3 regions of the Xanthomonas sp. CFBP 8152 genome follow, and region 2 is predicted to be linked to each of the others. Evidence: predicted binding sites of a transcription regulator. Region 2 holds the regulator's gene; each other region holds the start of a gene.
The links. The regulator FliA, encoded in region 2, starts transcription of late flagellar genes. The targets are predictions, from matches to a motif close to TAAAGTTTNNCNNNCNNNGGCCGATAA.

Region 1 (4,154 bases), on a different contig from region 2:
CCATTCGCAGACATCGCCGGTGCTTTCGCCCTGCTCGTTCTTGATGACGGTGACGGTCTGCATCATCACGAACTGGCCGTAGCGCTCTTCGAAGCTGGTGATGCCGTCGCGTTCCAGCGCTACGATGGCTTTGTTCACGGTCGCTTCGGGCACGCCGAGATAGCTGATGTGCTGACCGATGATCTTGCCCGCTTCGAAATCGGGCGCGGACAGACGGATGCTGTCCTCGTAATGCGTGACCAGCTTCTGGAACGCCTCGTTGGCGTAGATCACGACCCGATCGGTGTCGGTGATGAAGGTGCCGGTGGAGGACTTGTCCAGTGCGGTACGGATACGCAGGTTTTCGTCGGCGACCTCCTTATCGCGTTCGATGCGTTCCTTCAGGTCGCGCTGCATACGGTGCATGGAGCGCATCAGTTCGCCCACTTCGTCCTGGCCCTGCACATTGATCTGGCCATCGAGCTTGCCGCTGGCGATTTCCGTGGCAGTGGACACCGCGCCGCGCATGCTCTTGACGATGGAACGTGCGAACAGGAACGCCAGGCCCAGGCCACCGGCAATGCCGATCAACAGCACCATCACGGTCAGCGAGACCGAGGTGGCATGAACTTTTTCTGCCTTGCTCTTGGCAGCCTGCGCCAACCTATTGTCTTCGGTGATCAACGCGGCCAGCGAATCCTTGGCCTTGTTGTGCAGGGTGCGGGTCTCGCCGACGAAGGTGTCGACGGCATCGTCGGGCAGATTGAGCTCGAGCATTTCGTCGACGCTGGCGTAGGAGGCCGATGCCTTCTTCCAGTCCGCCACGAACACGTCGAACAATTTCTTCTGTTGCGGGCTCTCGATCAGCCGGGGATAGCCCTTGATCGTGGCTTCGATTTCGCCATGGAGCCGCTTGGCGCGGACCTTGGCTTCCTGCTTGACTGAGTCGCTGGCGCGCACCAGATTTTGATAGGACGCATTTCGATATTCGCCGAGCATGCCGCGCAGATCGCCTGCCTCGCGCACGCTGGACATGGTGTTGCCGGCTAGGTCGCGGGTGACGTTATTGAGCGATGCCAGACCCGCATAGGCGATGATGCCCTGTACCAGCATGATCAGCAGCACAATGCCAAACGCCAGCATCAGCTTGGGCATCAATTTCAGATTGTTGATCCATTGCATTGACACGATTCCCCGGTAGAAGTCAGTGCGCATAACCGCAAACAGCAGATCGCCACGTGCGAGGGCGTGGCGGTCTGCGAGGCGATTACTTGATGGTGGCAAGCTTCAGGCTGGCCGGCGAGCTGACTTCGATTTCGGCCCGCGAGCTGTCGCGCTGGATCTTGCCGAGCACACAAACGTCCTTGCCTTCCAGGGTTTCCGGGGCAAAGCTGAACTTGCCGCGGTTGGCGCCGTCGATGCGGGCCGAGAAGGTGTGACGCGGGAACATGCCGCCCATGTAGAGGAAGGTGGGTTCACCTTCCGAGCTCTGGGCGTACTTGGCCTTTTCGACCTTGCCGCACACCATGCCGTCCTTGCCGACGAAACGGGTCGCCATTTCCGGCGGAATCATTTCCTGCGACTGAGCCGACAGCGTGGGAGCAACGATCAACAGAGCAGCGACGGGAAGGAGCGAGAGCAGAAATTTCATTGGGATTCTCCAGAATCAAAAGTCGAACGGTGACCCGTTTGTGTGCGCGGGCTTCTATTCAGCTATCGGCCAGCGGCCGTTCAACTTGAATTGGAAAAACGTGATTTCTATCTCACTTCAAATTCGTTGTGCGTCTCGTGTCGGGAAGCTCCCGACACCAGATGGTCTGGATCAGGCCGCTTCTTCGGCCAGCTGCTGCTGACCGAGTTCGGCGCTGTCCAGCAGGGTCTCGATATCCAGCAGGATCAGCATGCGATCGTCCTGGGTGCCGATACCCGAAATGAAGCGGGTGTCGACCGAGGCGCCGAATTCGGGGGTCGGTCGGATCTGGTCGTCGTTGAGCGGAATCACGTCCGAGACGCTGTCCACCACGATGCCGACCACGCGGTCTTCGACGTTGAGCACGATCATCACGGTAAAGGCGTCGTAGCGCGCTTCTTTCAGGCGCAACTTCAGGCGCAGGTCGATCACCGGCACGATGGTGCCGCGCAGGTTGATCACACCCTTGATGTAGTCCGGTGCGTCGGGCAGACGGGTGACCGAATCGTAGCCGCGAATTTCCTGCACTTTCAGGATGTCCACGCCGTAGTGTTCTTCGCCCAGGGCGAAGCTGAGGAATTCACCACCGGTGCCGGTGGCAGTGCTTTTGTCGTTCATGGAAACTCCGGGCGTTGCGGCTGAGTGTCGGATTGCAGCTATGGGAAAAGCATGCGGATGAGGATTGCCCTAGCAACATCGGCGCAGCGCAGGGCAACTTTAGCTGCACGCCGCCGCTGGTGCAGGTGGGTTCAGAACACGCCGCTCTTGCGCGCATTGCGCTGGCGGTCGACGCGGAAGATGTAGCGCTGGATGGTCTCGTCGGCACCGCGCGGAAGGTCGCTGAACTGCATGCCGACGCGGAAACCTTCGCTGCCGTTGGGCAGGGTCTGCTTGTACTGGCTGCACACCGTCAGCGGCAGGGTGATCGGCGCGGTGCCGGGCAACTGCAGCGTGCAATCGCGATAGGTGCGCTGCGGTTCGAGCAAGGGCATGCCATCGGTGAGCGAGACCGCCAGGCCGCCGCTGCTGATATCGATCACGCGCAGCTGCAGATTGAGATTGCCGCCTTGTGCCTGGTCCTGGCGGATGATGCAGACGGGCGAGTCGGTGATCGGCGTTTCCAGCCGGTACGACTCGCGACGCTGCAGGTGATACATCGCCTCGGGCAGGTCGGCGCGGAAGGCGACGTGGATGTCGCGTTCCAGCCGGTCGGGCGTTTCCAGCCGGAACCGGATGCTGACCCGCTCCAGTTGCGCGTAGCACAGCAGGTACTTGGCGTCCTGGATGGCGCGGTTGGAGGCCTCGTTATGACTGCCGTCCAGAATGACGCAGTCGTCGTCTTCGTCCACCTCGAGTACGGCGGTGGGCACGGCCATGTCGCGCCCGGCCACATGCATGGTCACGATGGCACGCTGGTCGAGCAACTGGCGCAGCAGGCCACGGATCTGCCGTTTGTTGCGCAGCAGATAGCGCTCGTCACCTTCGGCGAGGTGGTCGACGTCGTGGTCCAGCTCGGAGGTATCGCCTTGGGACATGGGCACAAGCACAGTAGATGTGGGAAGACGTCGGAACGGTTGTCCCGGCGTCGCCCTGATATCGGCGGCAACGCCGAATCCTTAAGGGCGGCTGAAAAAAGACGAAAGCGTGAAGCCTCGGTCGCCTTGGGCGGGGTGGTCCGAGGGACCGGACAGTGCGGATGGATCGGTTCCGCAGCGGCGGACCTGCGCCCGTGCTGCCGGGCCCTTGTCCGCCACCATCGCGGGACAGGCGGTGAATCCGTGCATGGTCGGGCAGGGTGCCGACGGACAGCTTCGCCGCCATGCGTGGCCCGAGGCCTGTCGACGCCCGGAACAAAAAAAGGGCCGCTTCCCTCGCTAGGAAGCGACCCTCAAGATTCGTTGACCGAATCAACTACGCTCGAATGGTGTTTCTGGAGACTGCGGTTGGTACGTGTTACGAGTTGCAGTGGGGCTCAGAACTCCTGCCAGTCGCTGGGACCGGCCGTGGCTGCCGCTGTCGCCGTACCGGCGGTGCTACGGCGTGGCGCTGCGTGGCTGCCGGCACGTGCGGCCGGGCGGGCGGCGAAGCGTGTATTGACCGGCGTAGCCAGCATCGATGACGGCTGAGGCGCGGCCTGGCCCTGCTCGACGATCTTGAACACGGCGACCGCCTCGGTGAGCTGCTGGGCCTGTTCTTCCATCGCGCGAGCGGCGGCGGTGGCTTCTTCCACCAGCGCGGCGTTCTGCTGGGTGGTCTCGTCCATGTGGGTGACGGTCTGGTTGACCTGTTCGATGCCGGCCGACTGTTCCTGCGAGGCGGCGGAAATCTCGCCCATGATGTTGGTGACACGCTGCACGCTGGCCACGATCTCGGCCATGGTCTTGCCGGCCTGATCCACCAACTGCGAACCGTCGGCCACACGCTGCACGGAGTCGTCGATCAGGCTCTTGATCTCCTTGGCCGCTGCGGACGAACGCTGTGCCAG
Region 2 (4,154 bases):
ACGAGACCGGCCGCTTCGGTAGTGCGCTGTCGGTCGTCGTCGATCACCAAATGCCCATCACCTGGGTGACTGACGGACAGCGGGTCCCCGACGACCTGCACCGCGCCAATGCCGCCAGTCTCGTTCTTCGCCTTGAAGATTTGCGGCGCGCTGCCGATAAGCCCTGTACTCCGGAGCACAACCATGCAGTCGCGTGAATACGCCAAGCTGACCAACGCCTTCCCCCTGTCGGCGACCCGTCCCGAGCCCCTGGGCCCGGTGCGCACCATCGCCGTGACCGGCGGCAAGGGCGGCGTGGGGAAAACCAACATCTCCGCCAACCTTGCCGTGGCCTTGGCCGACATGGGCAAGCGCACCCTGCTGCTGGATGCCGACCTGGGCCTGGCCAACCTGGACGTGGTGCTGGGCCTGTCGCCCAAGTACACCCTGGCCGACCTGATCGCCGGCCGCTGCACGCTGGATGAAGTGATCATCGAAGGCCCCGGCGGCGTGCTGGTGGTCCCGGCCGCTTCCGGTCGCCGCCATATGGCCGAACTGGCCCCCGCCCAGCACATCGGCCTGGTCAACGTGTTCTCCGAACTGGAACGCGACCTGGACGTGATGGTCATCGACACCGCCGCCGGCATCACCGACAGCGTGCTGACCTTCTGCCAGGCCGCGCAGGACACCGTGGTGGTGGTCTGCGACGAACCGGCCTCCATCACCGACGCCTACGCGCTGATCAAGGTGCTCTCGCGCGAGCGTGGCGTGGACCGCCTGCAGATCATCGCCAACATGGTGCGCGACCCCAACGAAGGCCGCCTGCTGTACGACAAGCTGTCGCGGGTGTGCGAAAAGTTCCTCGGCGACGTGTCGCTGAACTACCTCGGCCACGTGCCGCAGGACGATTGGTTGCGTCTGTCGGTGCAGCGCCAGCAACCGGTCATCAAGGCCTACCCCGCCAGTCCGTCGGCGCAGGCCATCGCAGAAATCGCTCGCCGTACCTCGCGCTGGCAGGCCCCCACGGTGCCGCGCGGCAATGTCGAGTTCTTCGTCGAACGCATCATCCAACGGGGAGTGGCCGCATGAGCACCGCCACCGCAACAGCCAGCGCGCAGTACCGCGCCGTGCAGCGCAACAACGCCAACGATATCGTCACCCAACACGCCGACCTGGTGCGCCGCATCGCCCACCATCTGGCCGCGCGCCTGCCGGCGAGCGTGGAAGTGGACGATCTGATCCAGGCCGGCATGATCGGCCTGATCGAAGCCTCGCGCAGTTACGACTCAGAGCAGGGCGCCTCGTTCGAGACCTATGCCTCGATCCGCATCCGTGGCTCGATGATCGACGAGATCCGCCGGGGCGACTGGGTACCGCGGTCGGTGCACCGTCGCGCACGCGACGCTGCCGCTGCCGTCCGCAAGATCGAACAGCACACCGGCCGCGCCGCCGCTGCCACCGAAGTGGCCGCCGCGATGGAAATACCGCTGCCCGATTACCTGCGTCTGATGGAAGATGCCGCCCGCGGCCAGGTGCTGAGCCTGGAGTCGCGGATCGAGGATCATGGCGAGCTGGACACCACCGCCAAGGGTGGCCCCAATCCGCAGCAGATGATGGAGCGTGGCGAATTCGGCCGCGAGCTGGGCAAGGCGATCGGCCAGTTGCCCGAGCGCGAGCAGCTGGTGCTGTCGCTCTACTACGAACAGGAATTGAACCTGAAAGAAATCGGCGCCGTGCTCGGTGTCAGCGAATCGCGCGTCTGCCAGATCCATGGCCAGGCGGTGGTACGTCTGCGCGGCCGCCTCAAGGTCTTCGAACTGGCCGACGCCGGTGTCGAAATTGACGAATAATTTTTCGTGTTAGGAGCTTGATGTGAACAAGAACATGCGGATTTTGATCGTGGACGACTTCTCGACGATGCGACGCATCGTCAAGAATCTGTTGGGCGATCTTGGCTTCACCAATACCGCAGAGGCCGAAGACGGCAACAGCGCGTTGGCTGCGTTGCGGTCCGGCCCGTTCGATTTCGTGGTCACCGACTGGAACATGCCTGGCATGACCGGCATCGACCTGCTGCGCAACATCCGCGCCGACGCCAAGCTCAAGCACCTGCCGGTGATGATGGTGACTGCCGAAGCCAAGCGCGAGCAGATCATCGAAGCGGCCCAGTGCGGCGTGAACGGCTACATCATCAAGCCGTTCACCGCGCAGACGCTGGAAGAGAAACTGGGCAAGGTATTCGAACGTCTGGCGGCGACCGCCTGATGAACGTCACCGTGGACACCAATGCCGAACGCGCCGCGTTGATCGACCGCCTGCAGGGCGCGCTCGATGCACTGGAAAGCGGTGACGAAGCTGCGTGGAAGCGCGAGGTCGACCACCTCGCCGCCCTGCGCACGCGCCCGATGATGCAGGGCCTGAGCCGGCTCGCGCGCGAACTCGGTCAGGCGCTGGGCGAGTTGCCCACCGTGCCCGAAGAGGCCGGCGAGCTGGACGATGCCTGCTCGCGCCTGGACCACGTGGTGGAAATGACCGAGAAGGCCAGCCATCGCACGCTGGATCTGGTCGAGGAATGCCGTGAGCTGGCCAACCAGCTACGCGACGGCGGTCTGAATCAGGACCAGGGCGCGCTGATGGACAAGATGCGCCACAACCTGACCGAGCTGTCGCTGGCGCAGAGCTACCAGGACCTGAGTGGGCAGATCATCCGGCGCGTGGCCGGCATCGTCCGGCGCGTGCACGAGGGTTTCGGTGCGCTCGGCCTGCCGCCGAAGAATCCAGAGCCGAAGAAAGACGACGGCGGTCTTGCCGGTCCTGCAGTCAAGGGCCTGGACCGTCACGCGGTGTCGCAGGACGACGCCGATGACCTGCTGTCCGGATTGGGGCTGTAACCATGAGTGCTGTTCCAGACGATATTGCTGCCGATTTCATCGTCGAGGCCCAGGAAATCCTGGATCGCCTCGGCGAACAGCTGGTGTCGCTGGAGCAGGCACCGGACGAAGCCGATCAGCTCAATGCGGTATTCCGCGGCTTTCACACGCTCAAGGGCGGCGCCGGCTTTCTGGCGATCAAGCCCATGGTCGAGCTCTGCCACGCCGCCGAGGAAACCCTGGGCATGGCGCGCTCCGGCCAGGCAGTGTTGCAGGCGCATCACTTCGATGCCGCGCAGCAGTCGCTGGATTACCTGCAGGCCATGCTGGATGCAATGGGCTCGGGCGAAGCCGTGCCGCATGCACCGGCCTCGCTGATTGCGCAGTTCGATGCCAAGAGCGGCCCGCCGGCGGTCAAGGCCGCGCCCAAGGCCGCCGCCGCAGCGCCCGCACCCGACGACGCACATGGCGCCGCTGCGCCCGGCGCCAAGGCCGCGCCCAAGGCGGCGGCCAAGGGAGCCGACGCCGAGCAGACCGTGCGCGTGGACACCAAGCGCCTGGATGCCATCGTCAACCTGATCGGCGAACTGGTGCTGTCGCGCAATCGCCTCAAGACCCTGCGCACCCGCCTGCGCGACGAGGAACTCGACCGCGCGGTCAGCACGCTGGACATCGCCACCGCACGCCTGCAGACCGCGGTGATGCGCACCCGCATGCAGCCGGTCAGCAAGGTGTTTGCGCGCTTCCCCAAGGTGGCCCGCGATGTCGCGCGCACGCTGTCCAAGGAAGTGGAGCTGGAACTGATCGGCGCCGAGACGGAACTGGACCGCAACCTGGTCGAGGCCCTGGCCGACCCGCTGGTGCACCTGGTGCGCAACGCCATCGACCACGGCATCGAATCGCCGGCCCTGCGCGAAGCCACCGGCAAGCCGCGCAGCGGCCATGTGCGGCTGTCTGCGCAGCAGGAAGGCGACTACGTCAGCATCGAGATCCAGGACGACGGCGCCGGCATCGACCCCGAACGCCTGCGCGAGATCGCCCGCAACAAGGGCCTGATCGACGCCGAAGCCGCCGCCCGCCTGAGCACCGACGAGTGCCTGCATCTGATCTTCATGCCGGGCTTCTCGACCAAGGCCGAGGTCACCGACATCTCCGGCCGTGGCGTGGGCATGGACGTGGTGCAATCGCGCATCCGCGAACTCAGCGGGCAGATCCAGATCCAGTCCGAGCTGGGCCGCGGCAGCCGCTTCATGATCCGCGTGCCGCTGACCCTGGCGATCCTGCCGACCCTGCTGGTGCAGGCCG
Region 3 (4,154 bases), on a different contig from region 2:
TGAAGACATCGCCATCAAGGAAGCCAAGAAGCTCGGCATTCCGGTGATCGCGGTGGTCGACACCAACTACGATCCGGCCCTGGTCGACTACGCCATCCCGGGCAACGACGACGCCATCCGTGCCGTGCAGCTGTATGCACGCGCCGCTGCCGACGCCGTGCTGGAAGGCAAGGCTGCTGCGCCGAACTCCGCTTCGGTTCGCGAAGAAGAGTTCTCCGCCGAGTCCGCCGACGAAGGCAAGGGCCGTCGCGCTCCGGCCAAGAAGGGCGACAAGAAGGCTGACGCACCGGCCGACGCCGCCGCTCCGGCTGCCGAGTAATCGGCCTGCAATGCGGCCGCACCATGCTGTGCGGCCGCAGCCCCGACGGGTCCACTGCGCCCCGTCGCCGAGGCCACTGAACATTTCTACGGGGGCGGCCGGCATGGCTGCGCCGTCTCCTACTGGCGGAACTCCGCCGCACGCATTCGTCCATATGAGGTAATTCCATGGAAATCACTGCTTCCCTGGTCAAGGAACTGCGCGAGCGCACCGGCGCCGGCATGATGGAGTGCAAGAAGGCACTCGTCGAAAACGCAGGCGACATCGACGCCGCTGCCGAATGGCTGCGCAAGTCGGGCCTGGCCAAGGCCGACAAGAAGGCTGACCGCGTTGCCGCCGAAGGCCGCATCGCCACCGCACAGGCCGGCGGCAAGGCCGTGCTGGTCGAAGTCAACTCCGAGACCGACTTCGTCGCCAAGGACGAGAACTTCCTGGCCTTCACCGAGACCGTGGCCACCGCCGCACTGAACTCGGACGCAGCCGATGCCGAAGCGCTCAAGAGCGTCAAGCTCGACAGCGGCGAAACCATCGAAGAGCGTCGCGCAGCGGTCATCGCCAAGGTCGGCGAGAACCTGCAGGTGCGTCGCCTGGTTCGCATCGACAGCGCCAACAACGTTGCGGCCTACGTGCACGGCGGTCGCATCGGCGTGCTGGTCGAGCTGAAGGGTGGCGACATCGAACTGGCCCGTGGCATCGCCATGCACATTGCCGCGATGAACCCGCCGCACGTCAAGGCCTCCGATGTTCCCGCCGAGTTCGTCGCCAAGGAAAAGGAAATCGAACTGGCCAAGATGTCCGAGAAGGACAAGGCCAAGCCGGCCGATATCCTGGAAAAGATCATCAGCGGCAAGATCAGCAAGATCGTCAACGAAGTGACGCTGTATGGCCAGCCGTACGTGCTGAACACCGACCAGACCGTCGAGCAGGCCGTCAAGGCCGCCGGTGCGGACGTGGTCGGTTTCCAGCGCCTTGCCGTTGGCGAAGGCATCGAGAAGGTGGTGGAAGACTACGCCGCCGAAGTGATGAAGCAGGCCGGACTGGCCTGATCCTCGCCACTGCACAGAAGAAGCCGCGGCCTGCCGCGGCTTTTTTTTGCCCGCAGCTGCCCCCTTTCCGCTCCCGAAACTGAAGCGAACGCATCCGCCGGGCACACAACCGGCCTCAACTCTACAGATGTCGTTGCCGCTGCCGCTAAACCTTGATGCCGACCAAGCTTTCGCGTCCATCACGCACGCGCTGCAGCGCGGCGATGGCGGAGCATGGCGTGCCCCATTAACGAGCGCGGCGGTATGCTTGCGCTCACCGCCGGCGATGACCCATGCAACCAGATCTACAGGCCGCCCTGCATTACTGCCGCAACCTGCCCTCGCCTCCCGGCGTCGCGCTGCGCGTCATCGAGCTGGCGCAGGACCCCGACGTGGACATGACCACCACGGCCAACGTCATCGGCATGGACATGGCATTGAGCGCGCGCATGCTGCGCGTTGCCAATTCGCCGTTGTACGCCAGCCGCCGCCGCATCGACAACCTTGGCCAGGCGCTGGCCATGCTCGGCCTCAATGCGACCCTGAGTCTGGCGCTGGGGTTTTCGATGGTACACGGCGTGCGCAGCACGTTCACCGCACATCCGCTGCACGAGCGCATCTGGCGCCGGGCCGGCCTGTGTGCGCTGGCCAGTCGCATCCTCGGGCAGGCCTACGGCATCCGCAAACCCGAAGAACTCATGCTGGCCGGCCTGTTGCAGGACATCGGCAAGCTTGCCCTGCTGCAGGGCGTGCCCCAACTGTATGCGCCGCTCCTGGAACAAGCACCCGACAACACCGCGCTGCTGGATGCCGAACGCGCGCATCTGGGCGCCACCCATGCCGAGGTCGGCGCATGGCTCGCGCATCACTGGCAATTGCCGCCGTACCTGCAGAACGCCATCGCGCAAAGCGAGGAGGAGCTGACCAGCCTGGAGCCCTTCATGGCCTGTGTCGCGCTGTCCGGACGCCTGGCAGACATCTGGCTGTCGGCCAGCGCCGTGGCCGCCACCGAACGCGCGCAGCGACAGGCGCAGGACGTGCTGGAACTGGATGCCGAACGCTTCGAAAAAGTGATCGAACGCATCGCCGAGTCGCTGCCCGAACTGGAGGCCCTGTTCGACATCCGCGTGCCGCAACCCGAGCACATCCAGATGATCTTCGAGCAGGCGCGCGAATTGGCGATGCTGCGCAGCCTGCGCGAATTGCAGGATGTGGCCGAAGCGCGCAGGCATGCCGACGAATCGGAAAACCGCATGCGCCACCTGGCCGAACAGGCCAGCCGCGATGCGTTGACCGGCGTGTTCAATCGCCATCAGCTGGGCACTGCGCTCGCGCATGAGTTCGAGCTGGCATCGCGGCAGAACTGGCCACTGTCGATCGCCTTCATCGACCTGGACGACTTCAAGCGCGTCAACGATGCGTATGGCCATCTGGTCGGCGACGAGGTGCTACGCAATTTTGCGCAGACGCTGCAACGCATGGTGCGCACCAGCGACCTGGTCGCCCGCTATGGCGGCGAGGAATTCCTGGTGATCCTGCCAAATACCGCGGCAGAGGCGGCATTGATGGTGGTCGAGCGCATCCTGGCCGAAACCGCGCGCACGCCGATGGCGCAACTACAGGGCGGCCCGTTGCACATCACCTTCTCGGCAGGACTGGCCACCCACGGCGGTGGCGACCGGCAGTTCGACAGCATCGAGCATCTGCTGCAGGCCGCCGACAGCACGCTGTATCGCTCCAAACATCGCGGCCGCAACCGCGTCACCGCCTACGATGCGACCGATGTGCCGACGCCGCAGCCTCCGCGCGCGCACTGAGCAACGCGTCACGTCGTCCCCGATACCGAATTTTTACCACGCCCGGTGACAGGCTTCCGCTAGACTTGCCGGCGTTTGCCGATCCCCCCACACCGAGGTTTTTCCCATGTCCGAACTTGCCTATCGCCGCATTCTTCTCAAACTTTCCGGGGAGGCGCTGATGGGAGACGGGGATTACGGCATCGATCCCAAGGTCATCAATCGCCTGGCCCACGAAGTGATCGAGGCCCAACAGGCCGGCGCGCAGGTCGCGCTGGTGATCGGCGGCGGCAACATCTTCCGCGGCGCCGGCCTGGCCGCCAGCGGCATGGACCGCGTCACCGGCGACCACATGGGCATGCTGGCCACCGTGATCAATGCGCTGGCGATGCAGGACGCGCTGGAAAAGCTCGGCGCCAAGGTCCGCGTGATGAGCGCGATCAAGATCAACGATGTCTGCGAGGACTTCATCCGCCGTCGCGCGATCCGTCATCTGGAGAAGGGCCGCATCGCGATCTTCGCCGCCGGCACCGGCAATCCGTTCTTCACCACCGACTCGGGTGCGGCGCTGCGCGCGATCGAGATCGGCGCCGACCTGCTGCTCAAGGCAACCAAGGTCGACGGCGTGTACGACAAGGACCCGAAGAAGCACTCCGATGCGGTGCGTTACGACAGCCTGACCTACGACCAGGTCATCCTGCAGGGCCTGGAAGTGATGGACACCGCCGCCTTCGCCCTGGCGCGCGACAGCGACCTGCCGCTGCGCATCTTCGGCATGAGCGAGCCCGGCGTATTGCTGCGTATCCTGCATGGCGAGCAGATCGGCACGTTGGTGCAGGGCCGGAGCTGAGGGCGGGAATCGGGAATCGGGATTGGGGATTCGTTAAAGCGCAGTGCTGGCGCCTGCGTTGATGCTGCCGGTGGAGCGGCTCCAGCGGAAGCGGCGCCGGCACCGGCACCGGCAAGTGAACCGGCTGCGCGGGTCCTGACGACCCGCGAGTCGTGAAACCCCAG

Region 1: the regulator FliA is predicted to act here: its motif matches at 2,363-2,389, upstream of FHT09_RS18345 (chemotaxis protein CheW).
Region 3: the regulator FliA is predicted to act here: its motif matches at 1,488-1,514, upstream of FHT09_RS14015 (GGDEF domain-containing protein).

Annotation. Positions count from the first base shown of each region.
Region 1 covers NZ_JACHNO010000006.1:111,544-115,697, forward strand. The annotation lists gene FHT09_RS18335 (methyl-accepting chemotaxis protein) at 1-1,161, opposite strand, end outside; gene FHT09_RS18340 (hypothetical protein) at 1,247-1,630, opposite strand; gene FHT09_RS18345 (chemotaxis protein CheW) at 1,802-2,287, opposite strand; gene FHT09_RS18350 (flagellar brake protein) at 2,419-3,204, opposite strand; gene FHT09_RS18355 (methyl-accepting chemotaxis protein) at 3,642-4,154, opposite strand, start outside.
Region 2 covers NZ_JACHNO010000005.1:167,487-171,640, forward strand. The annotation lists gene flhF (flagellar biosynthesis protein FlhF) at 1-197, shown strand, start outside; gene FHT09_RS17900 (MinD/ParA family protein) at 184-1,068, shown strand; gene FHT09_RS17905 (RNA polymerase sigma factor FliA) at 1,065-1,829, shown strand; gene cheY (chemotaxis response regulator CheY) at 1,852-2,244, shown strand; gene FHT09_RS17915 (protein phosphatase CheZ) at 2,244-2,870, shown strand; gene FHT09_RS17920 (chemotaxis protein CheA) at 2,873-4,154, shown strand, end outside.
Region 3 covers NZ_JACHNO010000003.1:525,298-529,451, reverse strand. The annotation lists gene rpsB (30S ribosomal protein S2) at 1-319, shown strand, start outside; gene tsf (translation elongation factor Ts) at 487-1,365, shown strand; gene FHT09_RS14015 (GGDEF domain-containing protein) at 1,638-3,161, shown strand; gene pyrH (UMP kinase) at 3,268-3,990, shown strand.